Regions from separate parts of the Pseudoalteromonas sp. NCCP-2140 genome, predicted to be linked through region 3. Evidence: predicted binding sites of a transcription regulator. Region 3 holds the regulator's gene; each other region holds the start of a gene.
What was found. The regulator ArgR, encoded in region 3, controls arginine synthesis, uptake and breakdown. The targets are predictions, from matches to a motif close to ANTGAATANNTATTCANT.
Positions count from the first base shown of each region.

Region 1: a site for ArgR is predicted at 1,672-1,689, ahead of argC (N-acetyl-gamma-glutamyl-phosphate reductase). Genes of this name have one in related genera too.
Region 2: a site for ArgR is predicted at 3,162-3,179, ahead of NFU46_RS06780 (OadG family protein). Genes of this name have one in related genera too.

Region 1 is NZ_BRCZ01000003.1:249,358-254,334, reverse strand. Features, by position in the region: gene panP (pyridoxal-dependent aspartate 1-decarboxylase PanP) at 1-172, shown strand, start outside; gene argE (acetylornithine deacetylase) at 448-1,614, opposite strand; gene argC (N-acetyl-gamma-glutamyl-phosphate reductase) at 1,836-2,846, shown strand; gene argB (acetylglutamate kinase) at 2,846-3,607, shown strand; gene NFU46_RS07785 (ornithine carbamoyltransferase) at 3,615-4,535, shown strand; gene NFU46_RS07780 (argininosuccinate synthase) at 4,545-4,977, shown strand, end outside.
Region 2 is NZ_BRCZ01000003.1:29,499-34,475, reverse strand. Features, by position in the region: gene NFU46_RS06800 (YcxB family protein) at 2-469, opposite strand; gene NFU46_RS06795 (hypothetical protein) at 594-1,517, shown strand; gene NFU46_RS06790 (hypothetical protein) at 2,268-2,459, opposite strand; gene NFU46_RS06785 (DUF1328 domain-containing protein) at 2,511-2,684, opposite strand; gene NFU46_RS06780 (OadG family protein) at 3,219-3,467, shown strand; gene oadA (sodium-extruding oxaloacetate decarboxylase subunit alpha) at 3,483-4,977, shown strand, end outside.
Region 3 is NZ_BRCZ01000010.1:36,913-41,889, forward strand. Features, by position in the region: gene NFU46_RS16600 (iron ABC transporter permease) at 1-497, shown strand, start outside; gene NFU46_RS16605 (ABC transporter ATP-binding protein) at 494-1,537, shown strand; gene NFU46_RS16610 (Dyp-type peroxidase) at 1,599-2,498, shown strand; gene argR (transcriptional regulator ArgR) at 2,495-2,962, opposite strand; gene mdh (malate dehydrogenase) at 3,188-4,123, shown strand; gene ispB (octaprenyl diphosphate synthase) at 4,213-4,977, opposite strand, start outside.

The sequences.
Region 1 (4,977 bases), on a different contig from region 3:
TACTCGTTTAACTCCTGCAAAATATGACCATCAACCCACCGTGGTATTTCGCGTTGTACTAGCCAACCCGTTAACCTCTAAAGCAATTCTAAAAGATATTTTAGCGGAGCAAAAAGAGCTGGCGAAAACTGATCCGGTATTTAAAAAGTACTTGAGTAAGTACATGAATTAGAAAAGGGAGCGTGATGCTCCCTTTTTATTATACCCAAGCCACCTCAAGATGCAGAATTCAGCGTTTCACAGGTGCTTAATATCAAGGCGTTACTTTGCAAGAATGGTAGTCCCTTTTAAGAAGTAACAACGATGAGAGTAAGTGCCTGTGAAGCGCCCGAAGGGTTGGTTTAAAAGCGATTTATACTGCGTTATTGATCTTAACAATAGAACCACTATTACTTGCAATCAATGCCTTGTCTAAATCGCTTTTAATTCCAACTGAAACTCGCATCTTTAGGTGGTTTGGGTATATTCACTAAAGCAGCTTGCTTTAATCATGTTACTGATAATCGCTTGCGAAGGTTTAATTTTTTCCATCGCCAAAAACTCATCTGGCTGGTGGGCTTGGTTAATTGAGCCGGGCCCCATGACGATGGTTTCACAGCCAAGCTGTTGAATAAAAGGGGCTTCTGTACAATAGTTTACAGCGACAGCTGGTTGACCTGAGACTTTTTCGGCCAGCTTTACAAGTGCTGTATCAGTGCTACCACTAAATGCTGGGATAGGTTCATGCATGTCGATAACGCTCACTGCATTTGGGTATTGGGCATTAATTTCTTCAGCTGCAGTTAGCAAAATCGCTTGTAGTTCTTGCACACTTAAACCAGGTAAAGGCCGCATATCAATGTGCATTTCACAGCAACCACAAATGCGGTTGGCATTATCGCCACCATGGATATGGCCAAGGTTCAAAGTAGGGTACGGAATTTCAAAGTGCTCAACTGAATATTTATTCTTTAATTCTTCTTTGATGATTAACAATTTTGTAATCATTTTATGCATGACTTCGATGGCGTTTAAACCACGTTCAGGATCAGAGCTATGGCCTGAGCGACCAATTACTCTAATGGCTGTACTCATATGGCCTTTATGAGTAAATACTGGTGTCATATCAGTTGGCTCACCAATAATACAGCGCGCTGGTTTTAAGTCTGGGTGGCGGCAAATTTGTTGTGCACCCGCCATTGTGGTTTCTTCATCGGCTGTGGCTAATATTAATAGTGGCTCTGTTTGTTTAGTTTCATCGAGCTCACTAATTGCTTGCAATACAAAGGCAAAAAAGCCCTTCATATCAATACTACCTAAACCGTAAAGTTTATTGTCATGTTCGCTGAGTTTAAACGGATCGTAATTCCAGCGGCTATCATCAAATGGCACTGTGTCAGTATGACCTGCAAGCATTAAACCGCCATCTCCTTCACCACGTTTCGCTAATAAGTTGTAACGGCCTTTACCATTTTCAAGCTCTGTGATTTCACATGTAAAACCAAGGCTTTCGCACCAGTCTGCGAGCAAGGTAATAACCCCTTTATTGCTCATGCACAAAGAATCTTCAATCGCACTAATTGAAGGGGCAGCAATCAGCTGCTGATACATAGATATAAAAGAGGGTAGCGACATAAAAAAATCCAAAAATAATTATTCAATCTAATTGCATAACAATATAAAAGTATTTATGATGAATATCAATTCACTTTTTAAGCATAAATATTAGTAAAGCTGTACGATGAACACGAAACGACGATAACCTGATTTCATTACTTTAGACAGTGTTTTTATTCGCAATTGAGCGAGTAATTTTAGGCGTATCGATAAATAGATTTAATAGGTAAAAGTAAGCAATGAATGTAGTGATTATTGGCGCAAGTGGTTATAGCGGCGCAGAGCTGGCAAGTTTAGTTGCTAAGCATCCAAAACTGACCCTACAAGCATGTTATGTGTCTGAAGGGAGTTTAGATAAAGGTAAATTATTAAGCGATTTATACCCTGAGCACCTTGGATTGTTAGAGTACCCACTACAACCTCTAACTGCTGGAGCGTACAAAGATATCGAAAGCAATGCTGACTATGTATGCCTGTGTACAGATCACAAGGTCAGTGTTGATCTTGCTCCGCAATTTTTAGCCATGGGTAAAAAAGTATTCGACCTATCTGGTGGTTTCCGTTTAGCTGGGAATGAGGATTACCTGACTTATTACGGTTTCGCACATGAACACCCTGATCTTTTAGAGCAAGCAGCATATGGTTTAGCTGAATGGAATGGCGATGCGATTAGTAAAGCGAACCTTGTAGCTGTAGCGGGTTGTTACCCAACCGCGGCTCTTAATTCTTTAAAACCACTTAAAGAAGCAGGTTTATTAGCTGATCAAGCCATTATTGTTAATGCGGTGTCAGGTGTTACAGGCGCTGGCAGAAAAGCCAGTGTTAATACGCACTTCTGCGAAGTGTCACTTGCTCCTTATGGCTTGTTTAATCACAGACATACACCTGAGATTGAGCAGCACCTTGGTCACCCTGTGTTATTCACCCCACATTTAGGTAATTTTCCTCGCGGAATTTTAGAAACTATTTATGTGCAATTAAAACCGGGTGTAACAGCAGAGCAAGTGAGCGCGGCATATCAAGTGTTAGCAAACGAGCCGTTAATTCGCTTACTTGGCAATAAAATTCCAAGCATCAAAGGTGTCGCTAAACAACCATTTGTTGATATTGCATGGCAACAAAAAGGTGAGCAACTCATCGTTATGTCAGCGATTGATAACCTTCTAAAAGGCGCAGCTGGGCAAGCATTACAGTGCATTAATTTAGCCATGGGTGAACCTCACCACACTGGTTTAGTAGGAGCGCTGTAATGAAAACTTGGATCATTAAAGTCGGTGGTGCTGTGTTAAATAGCGCAGATGCCGCAAAAGCGCTTTTTGATGTTTTAGCTTCTGAGCAACAAGATAACTTTGTCATTGTTCATGGTGGTGGTGCCTTGGTGGATGCTTGGCTTAAAGACGCCGGCTTTGTAACTGCAAAACATCAAGGTTTACGTATCAGCCCAAATGAGCAAATGCCATATATTGTTGGTGCTCTTGCCGGTTGTGCCAATAAACAATTGATTAGCCAAGCAATTAGCGCTGGCCACAAACCTGTGGGTTTAAGCCTTTATGAAGCGGGTGTACTGGTATCTGAAAAACTTAAAGTATTGGCGCAAGTAGGTCAGTGCTCAGGTAGTTGTGACAGCGTGCTACCTAGCATGCTTGAACAAGGTCGTTTACCTCTTGTGAGCTCTATTGGCTTTGGAGAAGATGGCCAATGGTACAACGTCAATGCAGATGAAGCTGCAGCGGCTATCGCTAAAGAGCTTAATGCAGAACTTATTTTTATGACAGACGTAGAAGCTGTGCTTGATGCCAATAAGCAGCCACTACATCAACTTAATACGCAGCAAATCGAAACACTTATCCTTGAAGGAGTTATTCAGGGCGGGATGGAGGTCAAAGTAAAGACCAGCCTTCTTGCTGCCCAACATTTACGACGTGGTGTGTATATCTCAAGCTGGCTTAAGCCAGAGAATTTAGTCGCTTTATTAAAAGGCGAACATGTAGGAACGAAAATTACACCATAGGTATTTCATGTTAAAGAATTTCTTAAATGGTCTTGAGTTAGACCAAAAAGGCGCACTTAAATTACTAAACTTAGCGCAAAAAATTAAAGCAAACCCTGCAGACTTTACCCAAGCATTAGCGGGCAAATCAGTGGTTACATTGTTTGAAAAGCCAAGTTTACGTACTCGTTTATCATTTGATATTGGTATTAATAAACTAGGTGGTCACGCAGTTTATTTAGATTCACAAAATGGTGCTATGGGCGCTCGTGAATCAGTTAAAGACTTTGCTCTTAATATCTCAACTTGGGCAGATGGCATTGTTGCTCGCGTGAATGCACACAAAACACTGACCACACTTGCTGAATATTCATCGGTGCCTGTTGTTAATAGCTTATGTGACTTATATCACCCGTGCCAAGCGCTTGCTGACTTTTTAACGCTGCAAGAAGTCCATGGCGATGTTAGCAAACTAAAGCTTGCTTACTTAGGTGAAGGTAACAACGTAACACACTCTCTAATGTTATTAGCAGCCACTTTAGGTACTGATTTTGTTGCAGTTTGTCCTAAAGGCAGTTCGCCAGATTCGCAAATTCTTAAGCAAGCAGAGCAAATTGCAGCAATGAATGGTGCGTCTGTTATGGTGAGTGACAGAATTGAGGCGGCAGTTGGCGCAAATGCAGTCTATGCTGATACCTGGGTTTCAATGGGTGATAAAACACCGCTTGAGCAGGTTAAAGCTAAATATATGCCATATCAGCTTAACCAAGCCCTACTAGAGAAAACCGGTGCGCAAACTGTACTGCATTGTCAGCCAGCGCATCGTGAGTTTGAAATTACCTCTGAGGTAATGGATGGCCCAGCATCAAAAATTATTCAACAAGCAGAGAATCGTATGCATGCGCAAAATGCTCTACTTGTCACATTATTAAATCCAAATTTTGTTTAAGGAACACCAATGAGTTCAATTAAAAAAGTCGTATTAGCCTATTCTGGTGGTCTTGATACATCGGCAATCGTGCCATGGTTAAAAGAAAACTACGGCTGTGAAGTAATCGCGTTTGTTGCTGATGTTGGCCAAGGCGCAGAAGAGCTTGAAGGCGTTGAAGAAAAAGCCATAGCTTCAGGTGCGTCGGAATGTCATATCGTTGACTTAAAAGACGAAATGGTCAGTGACTATATTTACCCAACTTTAAAAACGGGTTCTATTTACGAAGGCACTTATTTATTAGGTACGTCTATGGCGCGTCCAATCATTGCTAAAGCGCAGGTTGAAATTGCCCGTAAAGTAGGTGCTGATGCGCTTTCGCATGGTTGTACTGGTAAAGGTAACGACCAGGTGCGTTTTGAGTCATGTTTCGCAGCCCTTGCACCTGATCTAAAAGTGATTG
Region 2 (4,977 bases), on a different contig from region 3:
CTCACTGAGTGGCTCTTTTATTTAGTTCGGCCGTCATTTCATCATTTAGCGCTTGTTTAGAAATATATTGCATACCGCGCTGAGCCTTTAAAATATAACCTCGCTCAGTTTCAATAATCTCACTAATTTGTTGCCAGCTTAATTGGTAGCTTTTATGCGGGTTTTCGGCTTTAACGCCTTCATCATCAAATACGACAGTCACTTCGCTACCCGATGCACGACTCATCATTTGTCTTGCGACCCACCATGGACGCTTGTAATAAAAAGATAAGCACTCAACCACGGCAAGCATAATCATAAAGCTGCCTAAATAATGATTATCTAATTGATAAAAAGCTAATAAGCCTAAGGTTATTAATAACACCAATAGCGGGTATTTAGGCTTAGCTTGTGATGAATAAGGTAAAGACTCATCAAAGCATTCGTAATAATACGGTTTATCTAATTTGTAAGTTGTACTTAATGTCATTCGTAGGCTCACTTAATTTGCTGGCGGCAGTTTAACATTGATAGAAAAAATCTTCTGTAGTTGGTTTTCATTTAGTTGTCATTGTGAGAGCTTAAGGTATGCGTATTTTAAAGGTGTAAGTTGTATGTTTGTTAGTTCAATGTCATTAGCACTTGCAATGACCACAAATACTTTTTTAGTTATGGGCGATATGCCATACACCCCGATTGATGAAATCAATCTCGCCAAAGACGGAAAAATTACCAAGGCAATCGCAGCAACACCTCATGGCTTTTTAATGCACCTTGGTGATATGAAATCAGGAGCGCTTGCTTGCACGAATAAGCTTTTGCAAACTAATAAAGCGTTATTGACGTCGTTGACCACACAGCCTTTTATTTATACCCCCGGTGATAATGAATGGACCGATTGCGACCGAGAAAAGCTATCGGTGCGCTTTGATGAGCTTGAACGGCTAAGCTTTGTTAAAGGCTTGATGTTTGACGATGATTATACAAAAAAAGCACAGCAACTTCAGGGTTATGCAACCCAAGCTGAAATGCTAGAAAATGCCCGCTGGCAGTTTGATGGTATTGAGTTTCGCACTTTGCATATACCGGGCACTTTTAATGGTCGCTCACAAATTTTAAAAAGTGACAAAAACGCAGCACTTGATGACGCCGACAAGCGTGATAAGTACAACTTAATTTGGTTAAAACAAGCACTTGTTCAGCAAGATGCTAAGGCCTATGTATTTGGTTTTCAGGCTGATATTTACCACCCGACCAGTAAACCCACTTGCAGTGAATCACAACGTTCTAATTGTGATGCATTTAAAATATACCGAGATGCCATCAGCGACTTCGCAAAGCACACCAATAAGCCTGTACTAGTAATGCATGGCGATACCGGCCCATATTGCCAGCAGCAATTAGCGAGTAACTTAACGCGGTTAAATGTACCAGGCGACTTTGCTGTAAGCGATGTCGCAAAGGTGAGTTTTATCGACGGCCAGTGGCATATAGCGAGTGTAACGACAAACGAGCCTCTTACAACGTCTTGTGAGTAATAACGTAGGTTGGGTAGAGCGGAGCGAAACCCAACGCACTCATAGCTATCAGCTTTCAGATTAACCCAACAAGTTAGCGAGTTTCTAGAGGAAAGAGTAAATTAGCAAGCTTGAGGCTCGCGTAGGCGTGAAATTTATTTCGCGCGATTCCCTGAATTAATGCGGCTGTAAGTCGGGCTTTAGCCCGTCACGTATGAATGAAAACATGTGTCGCCATAAATGACGACCTACGTGACGTAGGTTAGAGCGGAGCGAAACCCAACGCACTCATAGCTATCAGCTTTCAGATAAACCCAACAAGTTAGCGAGCTTCTAGGGTAAAGAGTAAAGTTGCGAGCATGATGTAGCAGCGGTTTAACCCCACGTAGGCGTGAAATTTATTTCGCGCGATGTTTCTTAAATCTACGTTTAAGTCGTAGGTCGGGCTTTAGCCCGTCAATGTTAGCGGTTATGTGTCGCCATAAATGACGACCTACGTGACGTAGGGTAGAGCGGAGCGAAACCCAACAAGTTAACGGGTTTCTAGGGAGAAAGAGTAAAGTTGCGAGCTCCTTGACACAAGCAGCAGGCATCCTAGAGTTGCTAACTTGCTAACTTGCTAACTTGCTAACTTGCTAACTTGCTAACTTGCTAACTTGCTAACTTGCTAACTTGCTAACTTGCTAACTTGCTAACTTGCTAACTTGCTAACTTGCTAACTTGCATACACAAAAAAGCGGCACTTGGCCGCTTTTCTTAAGTAAGGTGTTATTAGCAGTTTGTTTCTTCTGCGTTAACACCTTCTTTTACTTCTTCACATGCATCTTCAACTGCATTTTGTGTATCAGTAATTGCTTCATCAATACGCTCACCTGCGTCTTCAGCAGAGTTGTCTTCACAACCCATGATGAATAAACCTGAAAATAGGGCGATAGTAGCGGCTTTTAAAGTTGAATTTTTCATAATGAAATTCCTTGTAAATTTAAAATAAAGTAAGTGGTTATCTGCTTTTAACTACTTAGGGACACTGCCTCTAAGTGCTCCTGATACCAGCGAAATAACTAGTAATACTAAAAATATAAAAAAGATAATCTTAGCGATGCCTGCAGCGGCTCCTGCGATACCGCCAAAACCTAACACTGCTGCGATTAACGCGATAACTAAAAAAGTAATTGTCCAGCGTAACATAGTGGTCTCCTTGGCTATTTAAATTTTCTTAAGTTCGATGTAACTGAAGCGAGTTCTGTGCCAGAAGTTTTATCTTATATATTTCAATGGGTTATGTGTTTTTGTCGTTCTTTATAGGGTTCATCATTTGGTAACTTTTACGAGTAAGCATGTAACTTATTCATAGTGATATTTTTTCATATTGAGCTGAATGAAGAAAAAGAGAATCGCTACTGTTATTGGTAAGACCAATTTAACTTTATTTTTAGTGGATAGCTCTAACACCTTGTTGTGCGTGGTTTTTAGGTATTTTTCTATGGTTGATTAATAGCTGAACATATAACGTCTGGCTATATTGACTATTTATATCATCTATAACGGGGCTTTAAATGCGCTAATAGTGGGGTGTTAATTATATGTGCGTCATGTTATTTTAAATTTAATTGGTTTTACCAATTTACAATGGTGCTATACAAATGAATTTTGTTTGTTATTATTGGTGCATAATTATTTAACAAAAATAACTTTTTATTTTAAGTAAGCGAGGGGAGTCGTATGGATATAGGTGGATTACTCACCACTGCGGCCAGTTTGATGGTGACAGGCATGGTAGGCGTGTTTGTTTTTCTGACTATTTTGATTTCAGCAGTCACTTTAATGTCAAAGCTGGTGGGTCGATTTGATGATCCTGCAACTGCAGAACCTACGCGTACAGCAAAAATTCAACCTCAACAGGGTGTGCCACAGGCACATATTGCAGCAATCAGCGCTGCAATTGCTCAATTTCGAAATAAACAAAAATAACGGGGCAGCTTAAACATGGCTAAATTAAAATTAACCGAATTAGTATTGCGTGACGCACACCAGTCTCTTTTGGCAACGCGTATGCGCTTAGACGACATGCTACCCATGGCAGAAAAACTCGATAATGCGGGTTATTGGTCAATTGAATCATGGGGTGGTGCGACGTTTGACTCGTGTATCCGTTATTTAGGTGAAGATCCTTGGCAACGTATTCGCGAGCTAAAAGCGGCAATGCCAAACACTAAGCAACAAATGCTACTACGCGGACAGAATCTTCTAGGTTACCGTCATTATGCTGATGATGTAGTCGAAAAGTTTGTTGAGCGTGCCCACAAAAACGGTGTTGATGTTTTCCGTATTTTCGATGCGATGAACGATGTGCGTAACCTTGAAACAGCCATTAAAGCTGCAGTTAAAGTAGGTGCTCATGCCCAAGGTACTATTTCGTACACAGTAAGCCCAGTCCATACGCTTGATATGTGGCTTGAACTTGCAAAACAACTAGAAGATCTTGGTTGTCATTCAATTTGTATCAAAGATATGGCGGGTTTATTAAAGCCATATGATTGCGAACAGTTGATCAAAGGCTTAAAAGAAACTGTATCTATTCCTATTGCGATGCAATGCCACGCGACGACAGGTTTAAGTACTGCAACTTACCAAAAAGCAATCGATGCGGGTATCGATATGCTTGATACGGCGATTTCGTCAATGAGTATGACCTATGGTCATAGTGCCACAGAAACTATTGTTTCAATCGTAGAAGGCACAGAGCGTGACACCGGCCTTAATTTAAATGAGTTAGAAGAAATTGCCGCTTATTTCCGTGATGTACGTAAGAAATACGCTGCATTTGAAGGCAGCCTTAAAGGTGTTGATGGTCGTATCTTATTAGCCCAAGTACCTGGCGGTATGTTAACTAACATGGAAAATCAGCTTAAAGAACAAGGTGCTGCTGATAAGCTTGATCAAGTATTACTTGAGATCCCGCGTGTACGTGAAGACTTAGGTTACATTCCTCTAGTTACACCAACGTCGCAAATTGTAGGTACTCAAGCGGTACTTAATGTGTTGACTGGCGAGCGTTATAAAACCATCACTAAAGAAACTGCGGGTGTACTCAAAGGCGAGTATGGTGCAACACCGGCGCCAATGAATAAAGAGCTACAAGAGCGTGTACTAGAGGGGGCTGAAGCAATTACGTGCCGTCCTGCTGATAAGCTTGAACCTGAACTTGAGAAGCTTGAAGCAGAGTTATTAAGTGAAGCTAAAGAGCAAGGTTTAGAGCTTGCTGATGACGTGATTGATGATGTGCTTACTTACGCATTATTCCCTCAAATCGGCCTTAAGTTTATTAAAAACCGTAACAACCCTGATGCGTTTGAAGCAATTCCAACGGGTGAAGTCGCTAAGTCAGAAGCTAAGCCAGCCTCTACAAGCCCTGCAAAAGCAGAGCAATACAGCGTTAAAGTTGATGGCAAAGTTTACGATGTGGTCGTAGCCCAAGGTG
Region 3 (4,977 bases):
TGTTAGCCATTGCCGTATTGCTACCATTAACTCAGTTAGATGATGCATTAAATAATTGGCTTGAACCTTTTGGTTTATCACCAGGATTACTTTTGAGCGGCACTTTATTTGCGATGATTTTTGCTTATGTTGTACGTTTTTATGCGATTGCGCATGGCGCGCTTGAAAGCAGTTTTTTACGTATTAGCCCATCGCTAGATATGGCCAGCCAATCAATGGGCAAAGGGTCCTTACAAACCTTGTGGCGAGTACATTTACCACTGTTAAAGCGCGGCATTCTAACAGCTGGCTTGTTAGTGTTTATTGAGTGCATGAAAGAGTTACCAGCAGCTCTATTACTCAGACCTTTTAATTTTGAAACCCTGGCAACTCATGTTTTTCAATATGTTAGTGATGAGCAATTGGAGCTTGCGTCAATTTCAGCCTTGTTTATCGTGTTAGTTGGGTTAATCCCTTTGTATTTCGTTAATCGTTCGATGGAGCAAAATCACTCATGAGTCATTTGATAATTAAAGACTTAGCTTATCAGTACAATGCGACTCAGGTGTTGAGTGAACTAAACCTCAATGTAGAACAAGATGAAATCGTCTGTTTGCTTGGCGCAAGTGGATGCGGCAAAACCACCACTTTAAAGGCAATTGCCGGAATTTTACAGCCTGAGCAAGGCTATATGAGTATTGATTCAAAAGTGGTCAACGATAGTGGGCTGTTTGTTGCACCGGAAAAACGTAATATTGGCATGATGTTCCAAGACTATGCGTTGTTTCCTCATTTAACGGTAAGCGACAACATTGCGTTTGGCCTAAGCAACATGAGTAAAGCGCAAAAGCGAGAGCGTGTCGATGAAATGCTTAGCCTTGTTAAACTCGATGGTTGTGCAAAGCGATATCCGCATCAGCTTTCTGGTGGACAGCAGCAACGAGTGGCAATAGCCCGTGCACTTGCTTACAAACCAAGTTTATTATTACTTGATGAGCCATTTTCGAATATTGATACACAAGTGCGTTTTGAGCTTATTGCCGATATACGTCGCATTATTAAAGCTCAGCAGGTTTCTGCGGTATTTGTTACCCACTCGAAGGAAGAAGCTTTCGCATTTGCCGACACGCTTGCGGTTATGCATGGCGGAAAAATCGCCCAACAGGGCTCTCCGGAGCAGTTATTTAGTCAACCTAACTCAAAGGTGGTTGCAGAGTTTCTTGGTACGGGCATATACTTAACGGCAAAAGTATTAACGCCAACTGAATACGAAACGGCGTTTGGTGTGGTTCACTCATTGACGGCAAGCAATACTAATTGTCAGCAAGGTCAAGTGTATATAAGGCCGCATCATATTCAGTTGTGTGAAGCTGCGCACAGTGACGCAAACAGTTTAACTATCTTGCACAGGCGTTTTATCGGTACGCGTTATGTATATCGTATCAATATTGCAGGGCAAGAGTGTGAAGTTGCTGCAGAGCAAGACCGCGTGTTAGCTGTTGAGCAGCCTGTAAAAATAAAAATAATGCCGCACACAGTCAATTTTTTTCATGATTAGTAATAAATAACAATCTTGAATCCTTGGCTTTGTGCAAATAACGAGAAGCTAAGGATTCACTATGGCGCAAGCGCAATCTGGGATTTGTGCTGAAGCAAACTTACATGGTTTGCACCTGTTTTTTAATGTTTACGATGGCCATGATGAGTCATTACGTAAAAAACTAAAACGCGTTAGCGTCATTCAAGATGAGTTTGCTGATCAGTTCTCAGAAGCTATGCTATCGTGTGTGGTTGCCCTTGGTGCTCAGTATTGGCCGCATATTTTGCCCGAGTTTATCCCTAGCCAATTGCAAAGCTTTCCGAATGTGACTCATAGTGAGCATGTGATTAGTGCGCAGCCATTTGACTTGTTTGTGCAAATTCGCTCAGACCGTGAAGATGTAAATCATCTATTTGCTCTGCAAATTCTAAAATTATTAACACCGGATGTTGAGCTGGTGGAGCAGGTCCGTAATTTTCGGTTTTTAGATGGACGTGATTTTAACGGCTTCATTTATGCAGGCGATACACCTCATGGCCGTCAAAAACGTAGTACAGCACTTATCGATAAACCGGGTCACTTTGAAGACCAAGGCAGTTATATTCATGTTCAGCGCTTTGTGCATGATTTGAGTGTCTGGCAGCATTTATCGTTGTCTGAGCAAGAGCAAATCATGGGGCGCACGCGTCTAGATAACACCTTGATTGTGCCTGCTGTAGAAACCAGTCATGCGGTTCGTAGTGAATTAAAAGATGAGCATGGCCAGCCACTATTGCTAAACCAAAGCATGCCATTTGGTGATGTGCATAAGCAGGGTATTTTAATGGTTTCGTGTGCTGCGCAAGGGGATGCGTTTGAGCAGGTATTAAAGAGTCGTTTGGGGCAGGGCGATTGCTATGATCATTGGCTCGATTTTACTCAAGCCGATATGGGATCTGCGTTTTTCGCCCCGTCAGTAAACTTCTTAAAGCAACTTTAAACGGTATCAAATAAAGTGCGCACGCGATCGAGCGTCACATCGATTTCAGAAATCTTCGCAGGGGCGATAAAAATAGTGTCGTCGCCTGCAATGGTACCTAGTACGCCATCTGCCTTACCGAGTGAATCAAGTAAACGAGCAATTAATTGTGCTGCGCCTGGACTGGTGCGAATAATAATCATCATTTCGTTATGCATAATATCAATAACAAGCTGACGCAGTGGGCTTTTCGCTGTTGGCACACCCATTTCAGCCGGTAAACAATAGACCATTTCTTGTTTTGCATTACGAGTACGAACTGCACCGAACTTGCTTAACATGCGAGAGACTTTACTTTGACTAATATTATCAAAGCCTTGCTCTTTTAATGCTTCGACAATCTCACCTTGTGAGCCGAAGTTTTCTTCTTTTAATAGCGCTTTAAACGCTTTGATCAGTGCTTCTTGTTTGTCTTGTGGTTGCATGTTGCCGTTTCTTTATTCATAAAATGTAGGGTAATTCTACACAACTCTGCATATTTATGCAGTATTAGTTTACAAAGTCGTCCAAAATGCTGTGTCTTTACAGCCAAGTTTACAACTATGGTCGAAATTATACGCGAAATAAGCAGGATAAATTTGTTTTTAGTCGCTAATTTCATTATCTTTAGGGCCACAAATATTTCCTACCTCAAATTACGGAGAATTCCAATGAAAGTTGCTGTTTTAGGCGCAGCTGGCGGTATCGGCCAAGCATTGTCTTTATTATTAAAAACAAGTTTACCTGCAGGTTCTGAATTATCGTTATACGATGTTGCCCCTGTTGTTCCTGGTGTAGCGGTTGATCTTTCTCACATCCCAACAGACGTTAAAGTTGAAGGCTTTGGTGCTGACAGCCTAGACGCAGCATTAGCTGGTTGTGATATCGTTCTTATCCCAGCGGGTATGCCACGTAAGCCAGGCATGGACCGTGCGGACCTTTTCAACGTAAACGCAGGTATCATCAAAACATTAGCTGAAGGCATCGTTAAAAACTGTCCTAAAGCGTTAGTAGGTATCATCACTAACCCAGTAAACGGCACTGTGCCAATCGTTGCTGAAGTATTCAAAAAAGCGGGTACTTACGATGCTAATCGTGTATTCGGTATCACAACGCTTGACGTGATCCGTTCAGAAGCATTTGTTGCTGAACTTAAAGGTTTAAGCGCAACTGACGTTAAAGTTCCTGTTATCGGCGGTCACTCAGGTACTACAATTCTTCCTCTTCTATCTCAAGTTGAAGGTGTTACTTTCACTGACGAAGAAGTTGCAGCATTAACTCCACGTATCCAAAACGCAGGTACTGAAGTTGTTAACGCTAAAGCGGGTGGCGGTTCAGCGACTCTTTCAATGGGTGCTGCTGCAGCACGCTTCTGTATGTCTTTAGTTAAAGGCTTACAAGGTGAAGAAGTAGTTGATTACGCATACGTTGCAGTTGAAAACGGTGACGCAGCATACTTCGCACACCCAGTTCGTCTAGGTAAAAACGGCGTTGAAGAAATCCTTTCTTACGGTGAGTTAAGTGCATTCGAAGAGCAAGCTAAAAACGACATGCTAGCTACACTTAACAAAGACATCCAAGAAGGTGTTGATTTCATCAACGGTTAATTCCGACAGATGATAGGCGATTTTTTAAATCGCCGAAAACAAAAAAGCCTGCAAATGCAGGCTTTTTTAATGGCTCGAATAAATAGCGTTTAGTGATCGCGGGCAACGGCGATACGGGCCAAACTCTCTAAGGCTTGTTTGTACGGTGTATCTGGTAAGAACGCGATACAAGCAATTGCTTTGTCAGCTTCTTGCTCAGCTTTTTGCATTGCAAACTCAAGGGCCTTAGTGTCTGCTAATGCCGCTAGAATGCTCTCTAAGTGGTCCATACCATTACCAAGCTCAATTGCTTCGCGTACTAGCTTAACTTGCTCTGGTGTGCCTTTTTGCATTGCGTAGATAAGCGGTAGGGTAGGTTTACCTTCAGCTAAATCATCGCCAATGTTTTTACCAAGTTGCTCGGCATCAGCGTTGTAATCAAGAACATCATCCACTAATTGGAATGCAGTGCCAAGATGCATACCGTATAAGTTTAATGCTTCAAGGGTTTGTTCGTCTTGCTCGGTAATAATTGCAGCAAGGCCGGTTGCAGCTTCGAACAATTTTGCCGTTTTGCTGTAAATAACCTGCATATAGCTTTGTTCTGTCGTGTCAGGGTCATTACAATTCATTAGCTGTAATACTTCACCTTCAGCGATGACATTGGTTGCATCAGCTAAAATTTGCATGATTGGCATTTTACCTAGGCCAACCATAAGCTGAAATGAACGTGTATAGATAAAGTCACCCACCAAAACGCTCGCTGCATTACCAAACTCTGCGTTGGCTGTAGGCGTACCACGGCGCAAATGTGACTCGTCGACAACGTCGTCATGCAATAAAGTTGCGGTATGAATAAATTCGATGATAGTGGC